3 regions of the Gottfriedia sp. NPDC057948 genome follow, and region 2 is predicted to be linked to each of the others. Evidence: riboswitches for the same ligand, from Rfam matches in the RefSeq annotation. Region 2 holds a riboswitch; each other region holds the start of a gene.
What was found. Region 2 has a riboswitch for cobalamin ahead of ACFVRR_RS10150 (ABC transporter substrate-binding protein). Riboswitches for the same ligand answer to the same signal wherever they lie in the genome.
Positions count from the first base shown of each region.

Region 1: another riboswitch for cobalamin. It lies ahead of metE (5-methyltetrahydropteroyltriglutamate--homocysteine S-methyltransferase); the one in region 2 lies ahead of ACFVRR_RS10150 (ABC transporter substrate-binding protein).
Region 3: another riboswitch for cobalamin. It lies ahead of ACFVRR_RS13615 ((2Fe-2S) ferredoxin domain-containing protein); the one in region 2 lies ahead of ACFVRR_RS10150 (ABC transporter substrate-binding protein).

Region 1 is NZ_JBHVPN010000001.1:792,571-798,168, forward strand. Features, by position in the region: gene brnQ (branched-chain amino acid transport system II carrier protein) at 393-1,748, shown strand; gene ACFVRR_RS03695 (amino acid permease) at 1,878-3,266, shown strand; cobalamin riboswitch at 3,535-3,733, shown strand; gene metE (5-methyltetrahydropteroyltriglutamate--homocysteine S-methyltransferase) at 3,881-5,598, shown strand, end outside.
Region 2 is NZ_JBHVPN010000004.1:314,675-320,272, reverse strand. Features, by position in the region: gene ACFVRR_RS10175 (phosphotransferase) at 1-36, opposite strand, end outside; gene ACFVRR_RS10170 (hypothetical protein) at 142-288, opposite strand; gene ACFVRR_RS10165 (cob(I)yrinic acid a,c-diamide adenosyltransferase) at 576-1,145, opposite strand; gene ACFVRR_RS10160 (ABC transporter ATP-binding protein) at 1,175-1,960, opposite strand; gene ACFVRR_RS10155 (FecCD family ABC transporter permease) at 1,957-3,009, opposite strand; gene ACFVRR_RS10150 (ABC transporter substrate-binding protein) at 2,975-3,934, opposite strand; cobalamin riboswitch at 4,058-4,230, opposite strand; gene ACFVRR_RS10145 (ATP-binding protein) at 4,375-5,598, opposite strand, start outside.
Region 3 is NZ_JBHVPN010000008.1:1,331-6,928, reverse strand. Features, by position in the region: gene ACFVRR_RS13625 (sirohydrochlorin chelatase) at 1-764, opposite strand, end outside; gene cobJ (precorrin-3B C(17)-methyltransferase) at 827-2,452, opposite strand; gene ACFVRR_RS13615 ((2Fe-2S) ferredoxin domain-containing protein) at 2,506-2,889, opposite strand; cobalamin riboswitch at 3,016-3,198, opposite strand; cobalamin riboswitch at 3,376-3,562, opposite strand; gene ACFVRR_RS13610 (DUF2187 family protein) at 4,147-4,341, opposite strand.

The DNA of each region.
Region 1 (5,598 bases), on a different contig from region 2:
GGTTATTCTTGAGAAGTTAAAAATATTTAAGAGCTAAGTTTGAAAAAAGTTTGAAATGATTCTTATAATACATAGATTCGATCTTAATTGACAAGGTTGTATTTCAACAGCAAAAAAGCACCCAAGTTTATCAACTGAGGTGCTTTTTTTTATTACTTTTAGATCACTTAAATCCAAATTCTTTACTCTAGAAGCAACAAATCTAAAGAGAATCAATTGAATTGGGTTATATAGTTTTGAAAAATTTGTGACAAAATATAATCACGCGAAGAAACAAGATCTTATTATATATAATTTTATTGAATTTGATGAAAATGTGAGGTAAGATTGTTTGGTCTGAAAATTAGTCCAATTTGGAACTTTATACAAATTATTAATCGGAGTTGTTGTTTATGTCACCAAGAGTACCTAATACTTTTATAATCATTCTAGGTTTTATGTTATTTGCACTGTTTTTTGGAGCAGGAAATCTGATTTTTCCACCTATACTTGGACAGTTAGCTGGAAAAAACTTATGGATCGCCAATGCAGGCTTTTTAGTTACTGGAGTTGGATTACCATTGTTAGGTGTTACAGCTTTTGTTTTTTCAGGTGAAAAAAATTTGCAATCTTTAGCTAGACGTGTACATCCGTGGTTTGGTATTGTATTTACTACGGTTCTTTATCTAGCAATTGGTCCATTTTTTGCTATCCCTAGATCAGGGAATGTATCGTTTGAAATTGGCGTTAAACCTTTTTTATCAAATGATGCAAGTCCTGGTGCATTAATCATATTTACAATCTTATTTTTCACAGTTACATGCTTGTTATCACTTAATCCTACAAAGATTATTGATGTAGTAGGAAAATTTCTAACTCCTATTAAATTAACGTTTATCGGATTGCTTGTTGTTATCGCTATTGTTCATCCAATTGGGAAATTTCAAGAGCCATTTAAAGGGTACACAACAAATGTGTTTTTTAAAGGTTTCCAAGAAGGCTATTTAACAATGGATGCTCTTGTAGCTTTTGTTTTTGGAATTATTATTGTAAACGCAATTAAAGGAAAAGGAGTTACGAATAAAAAACAGCTTATGATCATTTGTGGAAAGTCAACAGCAATAGCTGCTTCACTTTTAGCAATAATCTATTCAGCTCTTTCTTATATGGGAGCTTCTAGTGTTGAGAAACTTGGTCGATTAGATAATGGAGCTGAAGTTTTAGCGAAAGTTTCAGACTATTATTTTGGTTCTTATGGGGCAATATTATTAGGTTTAATGATTACAGTGGCATGTTTGACTACGAGTGTAGGTCTAATCACTGCTTGTTCTACTTTTTTTCATGAATTGTTTCCAGCCATTTCTTACAAAAAAATTGCGATCATTATGACTGTATTTAGTACACTTATAGCTAATATAGGGTTAACTCAGTTAATTAAAGTTTCAATTCCTGTATTAATGACACTATACCCTATCGCTATATCTTTAATTTTCTTAACATTCTTACACTATACATTTAAAGGTAGGTCAGAAGTGTATCAAGGTAGTTTGATCTTAACTTTTATTGTCAGCCTTTTTGATGGGTTAAACTCAGCTGGAATACAAATTGAAGTAATTCATCATTTCTTCACTAAGTACCTCCCGTTGTATAGTTTAGGTTTAGGTTGGATATTTCCAGCTATTATTGGTGGTTTTATTGGTTATTTTATTAGTATTTTACGAAAGAAAAATAAGGAAAATATTCCAAGTTCAATTCGAAAGATCAGTTAATGATAGGAAAATAAAGAAGCTTTATAACTGTAAATATTCTAAAGTAAGTTAGTAATGGTTTTAGGGGAGAAGTTTTTAAGGTTGATTCAAAAAGTGACAATTGTTTCATCAGGAAGGGGAGGAAATAGAATGGCACAAAAGGAATTGAAAAAAGGATTGAAAGCGCGCCATATTCAGATGATTGCTTTAGGCGGTACAATCGGTGTAGGTTTATTTATGGGTTCAACGAGTACCATTCATTGGACAGGCCCATCAGTAATGCTTGCTTATGCAATTTCGGGGATATTTATCTTCTTCATTATGCGTGCAATGGGGGAAATGTTATACCTAGAGCCAAGTACTGGTTCATTTGCGACATTTGGCCATAAATATATACACCCTTTAGCAGGGTATATGACTGCTTGGAGTAACTGGTTCCAGTGGGTTATTGTTGGAATGTCAGAAATTATAGCAGTTGGGGCATATATGAAGTACTGGTTTCCAGACTTACCTGCTTGGATACCAGGAATTATTGCAATTGTGATTCTTGGTGCAGCAAATTTAATTTCGGTTAAATCATTTGGTGAATTTGAATTTTGGTTTGCAATGATTAAAGTCGTTACGATTTTATTGATGATTGTTGCAGGATTTGGTCTTATTTTCTTTGGTCTTGGAAACGGTGGAAATGCGATTGGTATATCTAACCTTTGGAAAAATGGCGGCTTCTTTACAGGTGGTTGGTCAGGTTTCTTCTTTGCACTTTCACTAGTTGTTGGAGCTTATCAAGGCGTTGAATTAATCGGTATTACAGCTGGAGAAGCAGAAAATCCGAAAAAAACATTAAAAGATGCGATTCAAAGTCTTATTTGGCGTATTTTAATTTTCTATATTGGTGCTATTTTTGTAATTGTAACAGTTTTCCCTTGGGATCAACTAAATTCGATTGGTAGCCCGTTTGTTGTAACTTTTGCAAAATTTGGTATTACAGCTGCAGCTGGAATTATTAACTTTGTCGTAATCACTGCTGCATTGTCTGGTTGTAACAGTGGTATTTATAGTGCAGGTCGCATGCTTTATACATTAGGTATAAATGGACAAGCACCAAAATATTTTACAAAAGTCTCAAATAACGGAGTGCCTTTATTCGGTACGTTCGGTGTACTAATTGGTTTAGTAATTGGTGTTATTTTAAATTTTATTGCACCAAAAAACTTATTCGTGTATGTATACAGTGCAAGTGTACTTCCTGGGATGATCCCGTGGTTTGTCATCTTAATTAGTCATATTCGTTTCAGAAAAGTAAAAGGAGATGAAATTAAAAATCATCCTTTTAAAATGCCTTTTGCACCATTTACTAACTACTTAACATTAGCCTATTTAGTTATGGTATTGATCGGTATGTGGTTTAATGATGACACACGTATCTCACTTATTGTAGGGATTATTTTCTTGGCAATCCTTGTCGTTTGTTTCTATGCTTTTGGTATCGGAAAACGTGTACCATTAGATGCTCAATCAGATGAAGAAATAGCTAATTAATACATTACTTAGTTTGATGGTAAGATGTTTCTTTGAACATAGCTATTCAATAAAAAAATAAATTTTATAAACAATCAATGCGTTCGTATGATAAGATCAAACAGTAATGAAACTGGATGAGATTAATATACGAACGCATTTTTTAATTTCTTGAATTACTAAATCAACAGCATTTATTTAATCCAAAATAAAAATTTTTTTTAAATAGTTCGGAAAATAAAAAATAAATATTTTGACTATTTTTGCATTTTATGACAAAATGATGAAAACTAAATAGTAGGGAATAGGTGTAAATGAAGTTCAAAGTTTGAAATCATTTACTTAAAAGGGAAGTTTGGTTTAATTCCAACACGGTCCCGCCACTGTAATAGAGGAGTAAATATGAAGATGCCACTTATTAAAATAGGGAAGGCTTTTATTTACAAAGATTCTTAAGTCAGGAGACCTGCCTATTCTAACGACGCTGTTTGACCTACGAGAGATAGGGAGGTGCCTTATGGAAAGAAAGCTTAAGTTAACGTATTCTAATTATTTATGTTTTCCAACTTAAAGGCATTTTTGTCTCTTATGAGATAAAAATGCTTTTTTATTTTAGTTAAAAGGAGAGGGTAAAAGTGGTACACATAAGTAATCTAGGATATCCGAGAATTGGTGAAAATCGTGAATGGAAAAAAACGTTAGAAAGCTTTTGGCAAAAGAAAATGAATCAAGAAGAATTTGAGAAGGAAATGAAATCACTAAGATTAAGCTCAATAAAAAAACAGTACGATTTAGGTGTGGAGCTAGTCCCTGTAAATGATTTTACGTTTTATGATCATGTACTAGATTTTGCCACTATGTTTGGCTGGATTCCTAGTCGATTTGGTGAAATTAATGATAGACCAAGTCTAGATACGTATTTTGCATTAGCAAGAGGAAGTAAAAACATTGTAGCTTGTGAAATGACGAAATGGTTTAATACAAACTATCACTATATCGTTCCTGAATATCAAAAAGAAAAGCAATCTAAATTACTATTCAATAAGCCTTTAGAAGCATACAAAGAGGCATTCATTGAGCTTGGTATAAAAACGAAACCTGTCATTCTAGGAATCTATTCATTTGTACAGTTAGCAAAAGGTTACCAGGAAGAAGAAAAACGAAACATAATAAATAATCTAGTAAGCCTTTATATACAAATGCTTAAAGAGCTAGAAAGTGAAGGTGTTGAGTGGGTACAAATTGATGAACCATGTTTTGTGTTAGAAGAATCAAGCGAAGATATTCGTTTTATGAAAGAAGTATATGATCAAATCGCAAAAGCTGTACCTACATTATCAATCATGCTTCAAACTTACTTTGAAGCAGTTGAACAATATAAAGAACTAATTTCATTCCCAGTAGAAGGCATTGGTCTTGATTTTGTTCACGGTAAAGATGGAAATTTAGAGTCGATCCTGAAGTACGGATTTCCAAATGACAAGGTATTAGGCGTAGGAATACTTAATGGGCGTAATATTTGGAGAAATGATTTAAATGATTCCATTGATTTTTTAAATTCTCTTAAAAAAGAAATAAGTCCAAAAGATTGGTGGATTCAACCGTCTTGTAGTTTGCTTCACGTACCAGTTACAAAAATTGAAGAGAAATTATTAAATGAAACATTGTTCGAGGCATTATCGTTTGCCGATGAAAAATTAGAAGAGCTAGTTATACTAAAAAGTTTATTTATAAACAAAGCGAGAATGTTTGAAAATGAAGTTAAATATGCAAGTAATTGTTTAGTAAATTTAAAACAGCTTAGCAAAAAAAATCATTCAACTAGTAATGAATTGGAATCCATTAATGAAGAAGATTTTAGAAGACCAGTACCATTCCATTTAAGATATCCATTACAAAATAAAGTAATGAATTTACCGATTTTACCAACGACTACAATTGGAAGTTTCCCTCAAACGAAGGAAATTAAACAAATAAGACAGCAATGGCGCAAAGGAAGAATTGATGATTCAGAATATATGAATCAAATTAAATTGAAAATTAAAGAATGGGTTGAACTTCAAGAAAATATTGATATGGATGTATTGGTACATGGTGAGTATGAGCGTACGGATATGGTTGAATATTTTGGTGAGAAACTAGAGGGATTTGCATTTACGAAAAAAGCATGGGTTCAATCTTATGGATCACGCTGTGTTAAACCGCCAATTATTTTTAGTAAAGTTGAATTTACAAAGCCCATTACTGTAAATGAAACTGAGTATGCACAAAGCTTAACAGCAAAACCAGTCAAAGGGATGTTGACAGGTCCAGTAACAATATTAAATTGGTCATTTGTTCGTGAGGATCGAAC
Region 2 (5,598 bases):
TTCCATTACAATTGCTGGATCCCATATATTAGTCATTTTTTTCTCCTTAAATCAAAAATAGAACCTCACATATAAATGTACTTTACCAAATTTATTAGTAAATTACATTTAAAATAGAAGTTCTAAAAACAAATACTATTATTAAGGATTTGAAACTATTTTTAATTCATGAAAATTTTTATCTAATATAATATCCTTTAATTTTTCTCGATTTCCTCCGATAAATAAAAGGCCAATCGTTAAAACAAACACCACAATCAACAAACATCTCCTAAGAAAATCAAACATTATTTACCTCCCACCTGAAAATGTAAAAAGTGTTTAATCTGCCCAATAACTCGTGGACTATCAACTGGTAATTCAAAAAAAATTGGACTAAGCTACTTACTCATTTCAAACCTTTAACTCTTATGTATATTACTTAAGATGTACTTGAGCAAATCGAAAATGTAAACGACAAGAAGTACTTTTACTAATCATACACTCAATCATTCTATGATGGAAAAATCTTATTTATACAAAAAAAATAGCGATTGATTAGAAAAATTTAACTATTCAATCGCTATTTTTCTTATTTATTTTTTATCAGTTCGAAATACAATTGCTCCTCGCTCGTATTCTACATCCTTAATATTTAAACGTGTGTTGATTAACCTTGCAAGTGCAAAGAAATAATCAGATAATCGATTCAAATATAAAAATACTGGAAGATGAATATTTTCTTGCTTCATTAATGTTACGACCGTTCTTTCGGCACGTCTCGTTACCGCTCTTGCTTGATGAATGATTGCAGCAGGCTTTGACCCACCTGGTAAAATAAAACGTTGTAATGGGGGAGTTGCTTCCATATATTCATCGATTAATGTTTCAAGCTCTTCAACCATTTTCTCTGTCGTTTTAAAAGGGATGCTATCCTTTACTACTGCCAAATCTCCACCACAGTCAAATAGTTCATGTTGGATCTTTTGAAGTGAATTGTAAATATCTCTCGTATCTTGATGATCTAAATATGTCATTGCGTAACCAACGATTGTATTTACTTCGTCAATTGTCCCGTAAGACTCTACCCTTAAATCATCTTTGTCAACTCGTTTACCTACTAAGCTAGTCTGACCTTTATCCCCAGTTTTTGTATAAATTTTCATGAAAAATCTCTCCTTTTTTCAATTTTAATTTACAATACATTACTTTTATAAATAATGACTTTTTTATTTGTTTCGGGATTATCTAAAATTTGAAAAGATGTGTCATATAAACCTTTTAATAAATCTTCACTTAAAACTAAGTCTGTTTTTCCTTCGATATAAATTTTTCCGTCCTTTAATCCTATTAATCGATCACAGTAAAGACTTGCTAAATTCAAGTCATGAAAAACAGTTACGATCGTTTTATTCTCATGTTTTTGTAATTCCTTTAAAACATCTAAAATTTTAATTGTATGCATTAAATCTAAATGGTTACTTGGTTCGTCTAAAAAAATATATGGTGTTTCCTGAGCAAAGCATTGAGCAAGAAATACTCTTTGACGCTCACCACCACTAATTTCATTTATGAGGCTTTTTTCCATCTTCTTAGTACCAGTCATCATCATTGCATTATTGACTGCAGTTTCATCGATTGTGGACCAGCTAGGAAAAAAGGAAGACGAATGAGCAAGACGTCCAAGTTTAACTGTTTCTTTTACCTCATAAGAATATGTATAGGAATTTTGTTGTGATAAAACAGCAATCTTTTTTGCTATTTGTTTATTAGACATACTAGATACAAATTCTCCATCTAACATGACATTTCCTTTAGACGGTTTAAAAAGTCCACTAAGAATATTTAAAAACGTTGACTTTCCACTCCCATTTGGACCAATAATTCCTAGCCATTCTCCTTGATTAATAGAATAAGACAGTTCATCCAAATCAGTATGAATTCCATCATATGAATATGAGATATCTTGACATTTAATCATACTTTTCCCCTATTTCTTTTCAAAGATAGTAAAATTAATGCAAATATTGGAGCACCAATTAATGAAGTAATTACCCCGATTGGTAACTCTCTTGGGGCTAATACAACTCTTGATAATATGTCCGACCCGATTAAAAATATTGCGCCATTGATCATTGATAATGGAAGTAATTTTTTATGTAATGGCCCTACCAAAGTTCTAGTAAAATGCGGAACAACTAATCCCACAAATCCAATTGTTCCAGAAACAGCTACTGCTGCACCAGACAAAATACTACCAGTTAACAAAATTAAATAAGTGGATTTTTTTACATCAATTCCGATATGTTTTGCATTTGTGCTACCAAATGTCATCGCATCTAGCTGCCTATTTTGACTAAATAAAATTAAGAATGAAATGATTAAAAACGGTAATAAACTAAGAGAGTACTGAATGCCCCTCCCACCGATATTACCCATTAACCAGCCAATTACTGTACGTAATTCATTATTTGAAAACGTTATAAATAATGATAATAATGCAGAACAAAACGAACTTATTATAATGCCACCTAGTATGATTGTCTCTACATTAAGAGATGGATCTAGTTTTCGAACAAATAGTAATAATAAGATGAGTGTTCCAAATCCAAATAATATACTAACAACTGGCAAAGTAAAATAAGTTACAAAAGGTAAGCTTATTTGAAAAAATAAAACAACCACCGCTCCTACAGAGGCACCTGAAGAGACACCTAATGTAAAAGGATCAGCTAATGGATTTTTAAGTATTCCTTGAAATGCAACACCTGCCAACGAAAGGCTAGCACCGACTAATCCAGCTAACATTACCCTTGGCACTCGTATATTCATGACAATTGTTTGAATATCAGCTGGAACATAATCAGTTTTAAATAGAGCATCTGAAAAGCTAGAAATAATAGAAGAAAAGGGAATCGATGTAGACCCAATCGAAACCCCTAAAATAAATAAAAAAATTAATAAGATAATTGGAATTAAAAAGATTAAATATGTATTATTTATAAAGCTCTGGGTAAACCGCCTTTGCAATTGCTTCGACTCCCTCTGCAAGTCTTGGACCAGGTCTAGATGTTGTATCTGAATTAACATCATATACACGGTGATTTTTAATTGCGTTTACTGTTTGCCAGTTTTTTCTAGCCATTACAGTTTTTTCTAAATTTGGAACATAATATCCATAAGTAGTTAAAATCACATCAGGATTCGCTTTAATAGCTGATTCCTCACTATACTTAACCCAACCTTTTTCACTTTCAGCAACGTTTTTAGCATGAACAATCGAAAGCATTTCATCTAAGAACGTACCTTTACCTGCTGTATATATTTCTGGTGGTCCTGATATTTCAAGCCAAACCTTTGGATTTGTATTTGCTTTAGCTGTTTTTTTGCTAATTTCATCTAATTTTGTTTTCATACCAGTTACTACTTTTTTCGATTGCTCAGTTTTTCCCGTTATTTCTCCAACTTGTTGAATTGTATCATACACGTCTTTAATAGTTGCAGCATTTTTTACAACAAAAACATTGATCCCCGCTTGTTTGATCTGTTCTAAACCGTCAGCAGAAATTCCTAAACTTGATTCATGCGCTAAAACTAAATCTGGCTTTAATGAAATAATTTTTTCAACATTATAAGTCATATCGGCATTATTTCCGCCAACTTTATCAATTGATTTTACTTCTTTTGGATAATTGTCAAAATCCGTTACCCCTACTACATCCTTGCCATCACCAATAGAAAACAAGATTTCAGTATTACTTGGAATAAGTGATACGATTCTTTTAGGTGCCTCTTTAAAGCTAACTTCTTTGTTCGTTGCATCTTTTACAGTCATTGGAAAAGTTGCTTGTTCACTCTTACTTACATTCGATTTTTTTTGTGTCGTATCATTATTACAACCAAATAATCCTAAACACAATAACATAATGATAAAACTTGATAAAAACTTCTTCATTTAAATCCTCCTAATATTTTGGAAAGCATAAAAAAAACCCATTCATTTTGAACGGGGCTGAAACAACATATAAATACAAGAATTCTTGCAACTGCTGCTTCAAATTCTTACTCCCCGAAGAATTGAACAAGGATGAATTTAGCAGGTCTACTGACTTTGTTTCAACCTACTCCGACCTTCCCATTCTTAAAGAACAGTGGCTATTCGTTTCGTCCACATTACAGTTGCGGGGACAGTTCTGGATTATACCAGATTCCCTTTTAAGCAATACTTGCACTAAACTCATCAATATTTCATTAATTCAATCGTAAGATAAATTTGGTAAGAATTCAATTATTTTCTTTATATGTTTATTATTTTACTTATTTTTTTGTTTTTTGCGTGTTTAGCAGTGATATCTTCTGTAAACTTAAAAGTAATATGTTTTATATGAAACAAGATTACTCTACATCTTTTTCGTTCATTCGTAAATTATGCGGTATTTTAACTTTAAATGTCGTTCCCTGTCCTACTTCACTATAGACCTGAATCGATCCACCATGTGCTGTTACAATATTTTTAACGATTGATAAACCTAAACCCGTGCCACTTCTACCTCTTGTACGAGCTTTATCCGCTTTATAAAAACGTTCAAATACAAAAGGTAAATCTTCTTTTGAAATCCCTGCACCTGAATCAATAAAATTAAATGTAGTTGATCTTTCATTTTGATTTACTGAAACAATTATTCTTCCATTTTCATTTGTATGTCTTATTGCATTATCAATTAAATTTGTAAAAACCTGTTCCATCCGATCCTCATCTATGTAGATATTTAAATGCGGAATGTTGTCGATTTCTCCAAATAGTTTAATATTTTTTTCCTTTGATAAACCTTTAAACTTGCGTAAAATCCGATCTACAAATTGTACTAGAGGAACGAAGTCTCTATTTAGTTCAGTAAATCCGTTCTCCATTCTTGCTAAATCTAACAAATCATTTACTAATCGACCCATTCTAAGTGACTCATCATAGATGATTTGTGACAATTCTTGCATCTCTTCCTTGGATTCTGCTACACCATCAACAATCGCTTCGCTATAACCTTGTAATAAGGAAATAGGCGTTCGAAGTTCATGAGAAACATGCGCTATAAAATCTTTTCTCATCTTTTCTAAACGTCTTTGTTCTGTAACATCCCGAATCACCGCTACAACGCCTCTTATATTTGTTTGATTATAAAGAGGCGACATTAAAACTTGCCAATTGCCTTGATCGAAATTTAGTTCTATAAATTGCTTTTTCTCACTTTCGACAACTAATACAAATAAATCTAATAGTTCCTTCGTTAAAACAAGTGAAGAAGGTTCTTCAAATTGATCATCATTAAGCATTTTCAAAAAACGTTCAGCTGGTGGATTCGATGTCACGATTTGACCTTCTTTATCAATCGAAATTACACCATCTACCATACTTGTAATAATATTAGAAACTTTCTCCTTCTCTTGTTTTAATGCATTCATATTAAAATTTAATTGTTTACTCATCTTGTTAAATGAATACGCAAGTTCTCCAATTTCATCACTTGAATGGATTGGTACTTTCACATTAAAATTCCCTGAAGTCATACTACTTACAACTTCTTTCATCTTTCTAAGAGGAGCTGTAATTTTAGAAGAAAGAAA
Region 3 (5,598 bases), on a different contig from region 2:
TTCATCTTCACTTCATCACGAAGGGCTTCTTCCACCCGATCGATTAAAATTGTCTGTAATTTTGGATGATAACCAAAATAGTCAGCCAACTTAATTTCAACCGCGGAATATTGATTTTGAATAGGTACCATCATATCTTCTAACCGTTTAATCAGGATGCCAGTGAATAGAAAGTAAGGCAGGATTACTACTTTTTTTGCTCCAAGCTTAATACAGCGCTCAATCCCTTCGTTAACTAAAGGATTGGTCACCCCCATAAAAGCAGGTTCGACGATTTTATAGTTTGTTTTTTCCCATAGTAATCTAGCAATTTTATATAAATCACTATTCGCATCAGGGTCGCTTCCGCCACGTCCTAACAAAAGGACAGCCGTATCGTCTTCGATGGTTTCTACATTCTCGCCAATTTCCATTAATCTAGTTTTTAGAATTTCAAATGTTTCCTCATGAACACCAATTGGTCGGCCATAAGTAAATTGAACAAACGGATATTTATTCTTTGCCTCATCAATAGCTGCTGGAATATGAATTTTGGAGTGTCCTGCCTGTAAGAGCATGATCGGAATCAAGACAACATGGTCGGCCCCTTTCTCCACACATAGATCGATGCCTTGATTCACTGTTGGTTGTTCAAATTCTAAAAAACACGTCTCGAGCAGGAAAGAATCTTCCCAAGTCTTTCTCATCTCACGGATGAACTCTCGAACCTGCTGATTTCCTTCTTGATCTCTACTTCCATGCCCCACAAATAAAATTGCTCTCAAAATATTTCCTCCCCTTTGTTTGTAAATGCCTTACCTGCCAATTATCGCTAGACTTCTCTCCTTTATTCCCCGCAAACAGCTGCTTCGATTTTAAGATTTGGTGTGATATCCTGGTACACAAAACCTTGAACTTCTTTGACCCGTTTAAAAAATTTATAGAAACGTTCATTTGGATACGCTTTTTGTTGGTACTCTTGAACAATTCCCTCTATGACCCCGACAATTTTTTCCGGTGCGATTCCTTCAGCTACGATTTGGCCATTATGGGCGGTTCTTCCAGCTGTCTTGGCTCCTAAAAACAAATCAAACGCTCCTTTACGGTAGACAATGCCAATATCTTCTTTTACGGCTCCATAACATGCCATGCCGCAGCCATTCACACCAAGTTTCAGTTCTTTTGGGAGTTCCATGCCGCCAAGCCTTACTTGTAGCTCATCGGCATAAGGGATAGAATCCTTCTTTTCTCCGTCACAAAAATCACAGGCTTTTACGGTTAATACGTCGCCAACAGGAGCAATTAAAAAGTTGGCTGCAGTTAGTTTTTCAATAATCTCATCAGGCTTAGAGGTTAAAATTTGCAGCTTCATAAAATGGTCTTGTGTGTATTCCATGACTCCTTCTTCTCCGATAATTTCGGAAAGAATGACCATCTGATGCGCGGTAAATTTTTTATTGGCGACACCAGGGCTGACCGCTACCTCAAAAATAGATTGAAAGTCTTGCTTCACAATTAAACCTTGGGTTTGTCCATAGGTCTCACCTAGGATCATTTGCAAGGCTTCCTCAGCCAACTCTCTTGGCGACTCTTTCACAGAGGTTGGGGTGACTAGTTTCTTGTTTACCGGCATACCATCTTCCATTTGCTCCAGTGCCCATGGTTCGGCTTCCTTTTGCAGACGCTGATGCGGTTTCAAAGGTTGAATTGCCTGATTTAATGTATACTTCCGCTGATAACCGCGCGGGGTGATCATCAATTCATCGTAGAAAAATGTTGATGAGTTGCCAATTAAAACGGTGGTTAACATGCCAATTTCATGATCTAACATCTCTTGTAAATTGGTTAAGACGATCTTTTGACTATCACGGAAGGCGCTCTTTACCAATCCTACAGGGGTGTCTGGCGAGCGATATTTTAATAGAATTTTTTGTGCTTCCATGATCTGCCGTGTTCTTCTCCCGCTTTTTGGATTGTATAGGGCAATCACAAAATCAGCTTGAGCGGCCGCTTCGATTCGTTGCTCGATCAAGCTCCAAGGTGTTAAATGGTCACTTAAGCTAATCGTACAGGCATCATGCATGACCGGCGCGCCTAATAAAGCAGCACAGGAGTTGATGGCAGAAATGCCAGGGACCACCTCCACTTTTACCCCTGAGTCTTTTTTCCAGCCTTTTTCAATTAGCACTTCGTAAACAAGTCCTGCCATTCCATATACACCGGCATCACCGCTCGAAATGACAGCTACCGTGTAACCGAGCTCAGCTTGTTTCACAGCCTCCTGCGCACGGCTCACTTCTTCTGTCATTCCTGTGCTGATGATTTGCTTTCCAGCTATTAATCCCTTGATTAAATCCACGTAGGTTTTGTAGCCGATAATGATATCACTTTCTTGGATGGCTTCCTTTGCCCGTCCGGTAATATGTTTTTCATCACCTGGGCCAAAACCAATAACCAATAATTTACCTTTCACACTATTACGCCACCTTCCACAATTTCAAACTAGAATCCAGCTACTATCCGCTGTTAAATCTTTTCTTTAACCGCTTTTTGTATTCCTTCGATGCATTCCGACCCTTCTGGATGTATGAATCCAGCTTCGGAATATTGATAGATCGAATGCTCCTGAAGGCAATGACCTTCAGCCAGATGACGCTTTACAATCGTAGTTCCCACTTCTGGGGTTACGTTTTTATACCAAGTCCCTGAAGGATAGACGATGGCAACAGGTGCATCCTTACATCTCCCGTTGCATCTCGTTCTTGTAGTATGTATGATTGAATCTAAGCTTAAATTGGTGATTTCATTCCGTATTGCTTGTGTCGCTTCCTCCCCACCCTTTCTCATACAGCTGCTGCCGTTACAAATGAGGACATGATGTTTCGTCCCTTGTAAATTCCAAGTAGTCATGTAACATACTCCCTTTCGTTTTTTCATAAAAAAAGCACCCCTATGGACATAGGGGTGCAGAATAAATACACACAAAAAAATAGCGATGTAAGTTCAGCACTTCTACCTATGTTCCCGTAGGTTGATTGAAGCTATTAGGTAAAGGCAGGTCTCCTGACTTAGGTTCATCATTCTATTGCGTCTTCCCAAATTCCTTCAGTGACATCTGCAATGAACTCCCCTTACAGTGGCGGGTACCGTGACGGATTTAAACCGTACTTCCCTTTTAAGCACTAATTTTCATAGTGCACCAATCCTAATCTATTCAATTTTTAAAAAGACTTGTTTCTTCTAGAGGCATAATATAGGCATAAAAAATGATTTAGAATCATTAAAACGAAAAAATCCGTTCAACAAAAGTTGAACGGATAAAACGCCAGCACAAAGAAAGTTAAAAAATAATCCTTTTTGTCCAAACGTTTCATCTTCTCAACACCCGAAGAAATCGAAACTTTAAAAGCTAAGACAGGTCTCCTGACTTGTGTATCTTCCTACTTTAGACCCTTCCCGTAACGTCCATATAAACGTTTCAGTGGTTTGTCTATTTCGTCCACACTTACAGTTGCGGGGACAGTTCTGGTAATGCTCCAGATTCCCTATTAAGCCCTAAGGCATCTTAACTAATTGTTAACAAATTAGTATTTAATTTATTAGATAATATTATTCTAGTCTATCAGATTTAATATTTCAAGAGTTTTTAAACTACTTTAAGGAAAACGCTACCCTCCAATAACTTCATCTTGGTTAAGTAATTGAATGTAATATAGAAATAGCAGAAATTAAATATCGACATTTCTTTTTTTAAAACTTTTTGTTATTAAGGACAAGTAAAAAGTGAACTCTTCGTGTGGTTTTCTTGTAAACTTGTCCGTGAAATTGTCCGCACTTTTATTTATTTTTAATTCTATAAAAAAGGAAATAAAAAAAACCTTGAAATTACAAGGTTTTTTTATTATATTTTTTCGACTAAAACAGCCGTTCCATGAGCGACTATTTCATTGTTACTCTATTACATCTTATCAACCCAATACATTTTCACATCACAAATCCTATCGGATCTGTCCCGAGTACTGGCCCCACCTACGCCAAATACGATGATAGCCACACATGCCATCCAACCTACTATTTAGTATAACAGAAAACGCTTACATTTTCAATATTTAGAATATTCGTTAAAAATATTTTAATAACTCAAGAATAACTGACTTTTCTTTCCCTTCAGATACCATCAATCACTTTGTAATTTTTATGTGATACAACTGTTCTGTTTCCTTCAAACACCAATTCCGTTTTATTATCGATTATATTTACAATAACTGTATTTTCATTGACCTTTTCAACAATCCCTTTAATTTCATTCTTAAATAAGACATGTTCCCCTATTTCAGCTATCTTTTTTGCCTTGAATTTCATCTTCTTCTCCCCAATCATCATCTTTATTTTTCTTAGTTTTACTTCATTGTTATATTTTGATTTTTCTTATTCACAATTGAAAACGTCTTCATCAATATGTAGATGAACATTAATTCGTACCAAGTTAGCTAGATCCTTTATGAGTAATACGACTAAATTCTTTTTCTAATTCTAACTTATACAAATAACCTAGTGGACATTTTTTTATCCGTTTCATACAATGATGAAAGATTAAGAAGTAATGATTTTAATTACTTTTTCTTTCAAACTACTTTTTTATTATATTACCAAAATTTTAGATATAAATAAAGTATTTATTTTGAATACTGAAATTTTAGGAGTGTAGTATTGTCTTTTCATTTTTAACCAGCAGTTCATCCGAAAATTAATATTCTATTACTAGAAATTTTTTTAAAAATACTGTTAGGGAAATTCTACACCATCTAGGATAATAACAAAACAAATAATTCACTTTGGCATCTGCATCTTCATTTAATGTTATGATCAGAAAGTAACGAATGAATCTTCATTAGAACCTTTGCATATCTCTGAATAATTTCATTTGGATTTTTACTAGATTCACTATCGATAAAAATACAATATTCTTCTATGTATTCAATAAAAAGTTGATCTGTTCACCAAAACAGAATAACTTTTTATTGAATTATTATATAATAGACAGATTATTACCATAAAATTTTTATTAAAATATTATTTTGCATCAGTTATTATCTAATAGAAGTATTTTTTTTAATGAATTAGCTTTGGAGGAAAATTTGAGTAGTAATTTTGGATTTTTAAATACATGGCTTGATTTATCTCTCCTATACCAGGTTATAAAAAATAAAAAAAGATGCTACACATAACATATAACCTCTTATACATAACATAATAATGGTTAATTTATGAGGGTTTAGAGGATAATTCATGACCATATAAAGCTTATTTTTAGAGGTGATATAAGGGTATGGATAATGAACAAATCGTATATAGTCCAAGTGAAGCGGCCAAACAACTTAACCTTAAAGAAGTACTTTTAGTCATTATGTTAGTATCCTCGAAAATGAAGGTTTTGACATCGAGAGAGATAGTAAAGAAACATAGAACTTTTTTAACTCAATACCTTCTAGCCATTGAAAATATGCTTGAGTATAGAAGATTACTATAAACTACAATAAAGACCAATCTCTTTTATAAAAGTACTGGGACTATCTTTAGTGTATTTGCATTTTCGAGCTACTATATAAACTGGGAAAA